One region of the Corynebacterium sp. NPDC060344 genome, then DNA from elsewhere that is predicted to be linked to it. Evidence: predicted binding sites of a transcription regulator. Region 1 holds the regulator's gene; the other holds the start of a gene.
The links. The regulator LexA, encoded in region 1, represses DNA repair genes until DNA is damaged. The targets are predictions, from matches to a motif close to CGAACANNTGTTCG.

Region 1 (4,386 bases):
TTCAAGGCCGCCGGCGGGATCATGGCCGAGCGCACCACGGACCTGGAGGACATCCGCGATCGCGTCATCGCGGAATTGCGCGGCGAGGACGAGCCGGGATTGCCGGCCGTGATCGAGCCGTCGGTCTTGCTTGCCGACGACCTGTCGCCCGCCGACACCGCCACCTTGGACCCGGAGTTGTTCGTGGCGATGGTGACCACGCTGGGCGGGCCCACGTCGCACACGGCGATCATCGCCCGGCAGCTGGGCGTGCCGTGCGCGGTGGCGGCGGGCGCGGGCTTGCGCGTCATCGAGCAGGGGACCCTGACGCTGGTGGATGGCGCCAAGGGGGAGATCACCGCCGACCCCGACCCGGCGGTCGCGCAGGCGGCGGTGGACGAGGCCGCGCGGATGGCCGACAAGATCGCGGCGTGGTCGGGTCCGGGGCGCACCGCCGACGGGGAACACGTGCAGCTGCTGGCCAACGTCGGCGACGGCAATGCCGCGCGCATCGCCGCGGACGGCGCGGCCGAGGGCATCGGCCTGTTCCGCACCGAGCTCTGCTTCCTGTCGGCGGCCACGGAACCGACGGTGGAGAATCAGGCGGACATCTACGCCACGGTGCTCAAGGCGTTCCCGGAGTCGAAGATCGTCGTGCGCACGCTCGATGCGGGCTCCGACAAGCCGATCGCCTTCGCCAATCTCGGCGACGAGGACAATCCGGCGCTGGGCGTGCGCGGCCTGCGCATTTCGCGGTCGAACTCGGGGCTCATGGAACGCCAGCTCGACGCCATCGCACTGGCCGGCACGAAGGCGGGCCGCGGAGCGGAGGCCCCGACGTGGGTGATGGCGCCGATGGTGGCGACCCTGGAAGAGGCCGAGTGGTTCGCCGGGCTCTGCCGCGAACGCGGCCTGACGCCGGGTGCGATGATCGAGATTCCCGCCGCGGCCCTGATGAGCCACGATCTGATGAAGGTTCTCGACTTCGTCTCCATCGGCACCAACGACCTGACCCAGTACGCGATGGCCGCCGACCGCCTGTCGCCGCACCTGGCGTACCTCACGGATCCGTGGCAGCCGGCGGTGCTGCGGTTGATCGACATGACGTGCCGGTCCGGCAAGCTCACCGGCACCCCGGTCGGCGTGTGCGGCGAAGCCGCGGCCGATCCGCTGCTGGCCTGCGTGCTCGTGGGCCTCGGGGTGAACTCGCTGTCGGCGGCCGCGACGGCGCTGCCGGGCGTGGGGGCCCAGCTCGCCGAGGTCACCGCCGCCCAGTGTGCCGACGCCGCTCGTGCGGCGTTGGATGCGCCGAACGCCGATGCCGCTCGCGCCGCGGTGCGCTCCGTCTTCGGCCTGGAGTAGCCGCGCGCTCCGTTTTCGGCCTGGGGTAGCGGTCCACGTCGCGGCTCACCGTGGCCGTCGAGGCTCGTCACGGACGTCCCGCGCCGCCGCGTGGGGCCGTGAATGCATGGATGGTCGCTGAATTCAGTTGGAATCGACCCATCAATTCAATCTCAGGGTTTTCGCGCCCTTTCCGAGGGGCACGCGGACTCTGAGCTTGAAGAAATAGGGGGTCAAGAATTCAATCTCCTGCAGGTTGAGGCCGGATTCACGGCCGCGAAAACTCTGAGATTGAATGGGGGCTTCCCCGGCTTGCTCCCCGCCAACCTGTGCGCGCGGTGGAAGCGGGGCCTGAGGCCTGGCTCGCGCACCACATGCTGGCTGGCGCACCGAATGCATGAGAAGGGGCCCGAGCACATGGTGCTCGGGCCCCTTCTCGGGTGGTGGATCAGAGACGGCGCAGGACGCTGACGACGCGGCCGAGGATGGTCACCCCACCGTCGACCGGAATCGGCTCGAAGGCGTCGTTGTGGGGGAGCAGCCACTTGCCCGAACGATCCTCGTGCCACTCCTTGACCGTGGCCTCGCTGTCCGAGTCGCCGTCGATCATCGCCGCGACGAAATCGCCGTTGTTGGCCGTCTGCTGCGACTTCACCACGACCCAGTCACCGTCGAAGATGCCGGCATCGACCATCGACTCGCCGACGACGCGGAGCATGTACAGCTCGCCCGGACCGGTGAGCTCTGCGGGAACCGCCATGTGCTCGTCGATGCTCTGCTCTGCCAGGATCGGGTTGCCGGCGGCGATCTGGCCGACGATGGGCACATACGTCGGGGCGGTGGCGCCTTCCGGCACGACCGGGACCGACGCCGACTTCGGCTTGGGGCCCGGCTTGCCGGCGTGGTTGTCGAGCTTCTGCTTCAGATCGCGGACGTCGACCGCACGCGGCTTGTGGGGATCGCGGCGCAGCGCGCCCTTCTTCTCCAGCTCCTTGAGCTGGTAGGCCACCGACGACGTGGAGTTCAGCCCGACCGCGTCACCGATCTCCCGGATGCTCGGCGGGTAGCCCCGCAGGGACACCGCGTCCTGGATGACCTCCAGGATGCGCCTCTGTCGGTCCGTCAACGTGTTCTTGTGCGGCTGCTTCTTATCGGCCATGTTTCCACTCCCACCGGGTTCGGTCGTGCTCGGTTGCGTAGTGCTCGGGTGACTAATGCTCGGGTGCACGGGGCTCGGGTGCCCCGGTGCTCGATGTCGTCGTGCTCAGGTCGATCGGCCATGCGCGCGATCGGACCTGCCTCGCTCGTGCCTGCCGTTCGAACACGACCCTACACCAAATCGTGCGGGGGTGGCACAACTGTTCGAAGTTTTTGCCCCCATGTCTGGACGGGATCCGGGGGCGGTGATATAAATCGAACACAGCAACGCAGTCGAACATTCGTGCAGTGACCGCGACCGGGATTTTCGAAACCGTTTCGTATGATGCTCGCGAGTAACCGGATGGAAGGAACCAACCGATGACCGCTTTTATCGAAGACTACCGCACCGCCACCCTGAACTGGCATGACGTGGACTCCACGGAGTCCGGGGATCAGGTTCCCTCGTGGCTCGAGAACGATGCTGCTGCGGTTCGCCCGGCTGCCCGAACCGCCGTGCGGCGTCGTCGCGCCGCCGCCGATGTTCGAACGGGTGCCGCGACGGATCGAACGCGGGTCCGTACGACCCGTCGTCCGTCGAACGGTCGCCCCGGCGGTGTTTCGGGCGCGTCGCGCCGTCCGAACACACGACGAACGGCCCTCACTTCTGCGCCCACCCACGGGGTTTCGAACATCGGGCACGTCCGCGACGGTCGTTCGGCCGTCCGCGGCCCGGTGCAGGGGGTGCGCCGCACGCGCACCTCGATGGCCGTCGTCGCCGGCGTCGGCGCCGTGTTCGGCCTCATGCTGCACTTCTCCGGGATGGGCGCGCCCGCCCCGGAGACGGCACCGGCCCCGACCTACGTCGGCGCCGCTCACCAGCAGTAGGGGCGTGGGGCGCGGGCACCGTATGCTCGACGACGTGCATTGCCAGTTCTGCCACCACGACCAAACCAAGGTCATCGACTCCCGTCTCATCGACGATGGAATGACCATCCGCCGCCGGCGCGAGTGTCTGGCGTGCGGCAAACGATTCACCACGCTAGAGCGGTCGCAGCTGATCGTCGTCAAGCGCGACGGAGTCGTCGAAGATTTCAGCCGCGACAAAGTGATCCGCGGCGTGCGGCGGGCATGCCAGGGGCGCGAGGTCCCCGAAGCAGCGCTGAAACTGCTCGCCCAGCAAGTGGAGGAAACCCTCCGGTCCAAGGGCACCCCGCGGGTGGACTCCAACGACATCGGGCTGGCCATCCTCGAACCGCTGCGAGACCTCGACGAAGTCGGCTACCTGCGCTTCGCGTCGGTGTACAAGTCGTTCAGCTCGGCGCAGGACTTCGAAAACGAGATCCTGTCGCTTCGCCACGACCGCACGTAAGACGCGCAGTCCGGGCACGGTCACCGGCTACCGCAGCTTGTCGATGGCCTTCTTCACCCGCTGCGGCGACACCGTGCGCGCCGTGCCCAGGCGCTGCGCGAACAAGCTCACCCGCAACTCCTGGATCATCCAACCGATGTCCCGGACGGCCGCGGACTTCTTCCGCGCCTCCGGCAGCTTCGCCAGGCGCGCGGCCAGGTGCTCGTTGACCTCGGCGACCTCATCCTCGAGCTCTGCATCGCGGTCGGGATCGGTGGCCATGTCCGCCAAGCGCACCTCCATCGCCTCCAGATAGCGGGGGAGATGGCGCAGGTTCGCCCACCCGTGCCGGGCGACCGCGCCCTTGGGCAGCATGAACTCCAGCTGCGCGCGCATGTCGTCGATGGCCGGGCCGTCCCACTCGTTCAGCTGCGACACCACGCGGTGATACGCCGGCAGCGCCTTGGCCATGCCGACCACGAGCTGGCGCACCTGGCCGGGGACCTGCGGCTTCACGGCGTCGCGGAGCTTTGCGTACTCCTCCGGATCGCGCACGGGACCGCCGGCTCCCATCATCA
Region 2 (4,386 bases), on a different contig from region 1:
TACTTGTGCACCTGGCCGCGGTCGACGGTGACCACGGACTCGCCGTAGTCGCCGACGCCGTCGATGGAGGTCACGGGGATGGTCTCGAACTGCACGTTGCCGCCGGTCAGGCCCTGCATCTGCGTGGCGAAGCCCATGACGTCCCAGTCATTGTCCAGCACCACCGACCGCTGCACGGCGCCGCCGAGCTCGTTGAGCTTGCCGGGGCTCGACAGCGTGCCCGCGGACAGCAGCTTGTTGGCGAACGACGCCATGAACGCCTGCTGGCGGGTGATGCGGTCCAGGTCGCCGCGGGGCAGGCCGTGGCGCTGGCGCACGAAGCTCAGCGCGTCGGCGCCGGCGAGCGTCTGGCGGCCGGCGTGGAAGTCGGCGCCCGAGAACTCGTCGTAGACGTCGTTGTTCAGGCACACGTCGACGCCGCCGATGGCGTCGGTGAGCAGCACGAAGCCCAGCAGGCCGACCTCGGCGTAGTGGTCGACGGTGACGCCGGTCAGGTCGGCGACGGAGGTGATCAGCGCCTGGCGCCCGGCCTCGGTGGACCGTTTCTCCACCTCCTCGGGCGACTCGCCCGCCGCGACCAGCTCGTCGGCGGTGGCCTGCTTCTTGTCGCCGTAGACGCCGTTGATCTTCTTGTTGCCGTCGACGGTGCTGATGTACGTGTCGCGCGGGATGGAAATCGCCGTCGCCGACGAGCCGTCGTTGGGCACGCGGATGACGATGATCGTGTCCGTGTTCGTCGCCTCTTCATCGCCCGCGCGCAGAAGCTCGATCTCCTCCTGCGTCAGCGGGTTGCCCTGCGCGTCGGCGCGGGAGTCGGAGCCGACGAGGAGGATGTCGGTGGCGCCGTCCTTCTCCTCGCCCAGCGAGAAGTCGCCGCCGGAGCCGAGGTTGCCCGCGGCGCGCCCCACGGTCCACCAGCCGACGGCCGAGACGACCAGGCACAGCACGGACACGAGGATGAGCACCGACCGCATCGGCATGGGCCATGCCTGGCGGACGTCGCGGCCCTGCGTCGGGGGTGCCTGGATCGCCCGGGCGTGCCTCGACTGGGGTTTGCGTGCGCTCAAAATGGTTCCTTCCATGCGTGCACTACGGTTGGTGCCGACAGGTGGGCGTCGTCAAGCAAGGTTTTTTGCTTTGCGACGGCCCAGTCGCCCCCACGATAATGAAACGGATCCCCGATGACCGAACCACGCGCCGGAAAAGCCCATGAAGTGGGGGGACGCAGAGTCGTGGTGGTCGGCGCCGGCGGGCAGCTGGGAACGGCGCTTCGGCGGCGCGTGCCGGGGTCGGGCGTCGACGTGGCGTGGCTGGCGCGGGCGGACCTGGACGTCGCCGATGCCGCGGCCGTGGCGTCCCATCCGGCGCTGCGGGGCGCTGACGTGGTGATCAACGCCGCCGCGTGGACCGACGTCGACGGCGCCGAGACCCCCGAGGGCGGGGCCGGCGCGCACCGCATCAATGCCGTCGCTCCCGGGCTGCTCGCGCGGCGGTGCGAGGCGGAGGGCGCGTTCTTCGTGCACGTGTCCACCGACTATGTCTTCGGCGAGGTGGCCGGGGTGCCGCGCCGCCCGCTGCGCGCCGACGACCCCACTTCGCCGGACACCGCCTACGGCCGCACGAAGCTGGCGGGGGAGCGGGCCGTGCTCGACGCGGCGCCCGGGGCCGCGATCGTGCGCACTGCCTGGGTGTTTTCCGGGCCGACGCAGCCGGACGCGCCCGATTTCGTGTCCACGATGCTGCGCCTCCAGGCCCGCGGCGGCTCCATCGACGTCGTCGACGACCAGCACGGCAATCCCACGTTCGTCGACGATCTCGCCGATGCCCTGTGGCGCCTGGCTTTGCGACCCGTCGCCGGCACCTTCCACGTCACCGGCACCGGCGCCGCGACCTGGCACGAGGTCGCGTCGGAGGTGTTCGCGCTGGCCGCCGGCGAGTCCGCCCGCGAGCGCGTGCGCCCGTGCACCTCGGAGCAGTTTCCCCGTCCCGCGAAGCGCCCCGCGTGGTCCGTGTTGGACGGCTCCGCCTGGGCCGATGCCGGCTTCGAGCCCCTGCCCGCCTGGCGCGACGGCCTGCGGAGGGCCCTCGGCGCGTAGCTGGTCGCCCTCGCTTTGCGACGGTTCGTCGCCCCGGTTGTGCGGCCTGGCCTTGACCCTACCTGTACTTTTTGCGCATTCGCCCGGGCGTGCGATCTCACTGAGTGGAACATTGTACGGCACTGGGTGGGAATATCGGCCGTTTACACTGCAAAAAGTCGCCAAACCGTCACCTCTTGTTCACCTTTGAGCGCTCGAACGCGTGTATGATGAATGGTGAAGCAAGGCAGTGCGGCAGGAACAAGCAGTAATGCAGTAAGACATAGGGGCGGGGCCGGGGGATTGGTTCCGCTGCAGGGCAGATCAGCACCAGCGATCACGCATAGATCCTTTTTGATCCGTACTCGCATTCCCGGGGGAACCGACATGGCTTTCGACCATGACGCAGCCGATGAGCACGACGATCCGGACCACCACTACAACCAACACGAGCAGCACAGGCAGCGCCCGCCCTATCCGGACGATGGCCGCAGCAATGAGCCTGCGTCCGACCCTGAGTCCGAGCCTGGCCCTGATTCTGAATCCGAGCCGCTTCCCCCTCCCAGGAAGCGGTGGGCCACCGAACGCGATGAGTCCGTCACAAACCTCGGCCGGGCACGCAACATCGCGAATGTCGAGATCGCCGTGGCCGTCACACCCGACGGCGACGCCGACGTCGACTCCCATGCCGCCGCCGTCGGCGTCCGATTGGGGATGACCAAGTTCAAGGCCGGCCCCTACTGCGACGTCGGCATCATGTTTCGCCGAATGCCACGGGTCCTCGAGTTTTCCCGCTCGGGGGCGTTGCCCCACGATCATCTCCTGCGCATCGCCGAGGCCATCGTCGCGGTATCCGATGACACCATCGCCGAAGTCGAAGCACGGATCCTCGACTACCTCCGGCCCACCAAGGACCTCCAGGCTCTGCCGGGGATCCGGACTCTGGCCAATGCGCTGCGCTTGATCGTCGAAGAGATCGAGCCGATCTCCACGCCTCCCGACGAGGAGGAGAAGAAGTCGCTGGAGGCGGAGAAGGTGACCATCGTCAACGACTACCCGTGCGACTTCGCGGCGATGGAGGTGTGCCTGCGCAAGGACCGCATGGCCGAGTTCGAGGCCACCATTCGTGCCATCCGCGACGCCAAAATCAAGGCTGGCGTCGACTGCACCCTCGCCGACGCTCTGATGGCCATGTCGCGCGGCGATTTCGCCGGCGCGAAGGTGACCATGAACGTCTATGCCGACGCGAATGCCAACTTCGGCGACGGCAACGGTGATGGTGACGGCAGTGGCGACGGAGATGGCGAGCTGCGATTGTGGCTCGACGGCGCCGGCTGGTTGCCCAAGTACCTGACCAAGCAATGGCTCGAGCGCTGCGATGACGTCCGCCTGTCCGCCGACTCCCAGGTCGATGGCTACGTGCCCTCGGATGCGCAGAAGGCGAGAGTGCGTGCCCGCGATGGCGGGTGCCGCTTCCCCGGGTGTGACGTGCCCGCGCACAGGTGCCAGATCGACCACGTCATCAACTACGACCCCGACGCCATGAAGGGTGCGCCGGGGATGGTCATTGGTGGTGGAACCTGTGAGGGAGATGCCGCTGGTGGAGCTGCTGGTGCTGCCTTCATCGCCGGCGACACTTCCAACCTTCTCGGAGTGACGGCGACGTGGAATCTGCAGTGCCTGTGTCAGCACCACCACAACTTGAAAACCAGCCGCCACTGGAACGCGGTGATGAACGATGACGGTTCGGTGGACTGGTTCGATCACACCGGTGCTGCGTTTGCGACGTCGGTGCCGCACGGTCCCATCGCGCATATCAAGCGGCAGACCTTCGATCAGAGGGCCACTCGGTTGGCCAAGACCATCCGAGGCGCCAATGCTCATCGCATGCGCGCCGATGCTGAGGCCGCCGAGGCGATGCGCAACGCGGACGTCACAGAGGCGCTGGCAAAGCACGCCCGCGAGACAGTCGAATACGAGCAGGCGATGGCCGAGTACACCGCCGGCCCGCTCAACGATCCCGATCCGGAGGTCGCCGAGGAAGCACGATGCCTGGCCGATGCCGCCGATGATGGGTGGCCGTGTGCTGACGATGAGCTCTGGTCGCGCCAGTCGATGGCACCGAGGGTGTGGCGCAGGCGGTCGGAATCGGTGAGGTGCCATAGGGCGCGGGTCGATGCCGATCCCAGTGTGGTGCCGGTGCCGCCAGCACCGCTGGGCCCCGACCCGACAATTCCGTTCTGATCCCCGATGACCTCTGGTGAACTCGAATGACCTCTGCTAACCCTTTTGATCCCTGCTGATCCCCGCG

Region 2: ACFWGD_RS05345 (HNH endonuclease signature motif containing protein) is a predicted target of LexA. The motif match lies at 2,292-2,305, and genes of this name have one in related genera.

Annotation. Positions count from the first base shown of each region.
Region 1 is NZ_JBHXCS010000001.1:156,202-160,587, reverse strand. Features, by position in the region: gene ACFWGD_RS00735 (phosphoenolpyruvate--protein phosphotransferase) at 1-1,341, shown strand, start outside; gene lexA (transcriptional repressor LexA) at 1,769-2,479, opposite strand; gene ACFWGD_RS00725 (hypothetical protein) at 3,202-3,345, shown strand; gene nrdR (transcriptional regulator NrdR) at 3,380-3,829, shown strand; gene hrpA (ATP-dependent RNA helicase HrpA) at 3,857-4,386, opposite strand, start outside.
Region 2 is NZ_JBHXCS010000003.1:88,208-92,593, forward strand. Features, by position in the region: gene ACFWGD_RS05335 (LCP family protein) at 1-1,082, opposite strand, end outside; gene rfbD (dTDP-4-dehydrorhamnose reductase) at 1,215-2,096, shown strand; gene ACFWGD_RS05345 (HNH endonuclease signature motif containing protein) at 2,463-4,319, shown strand.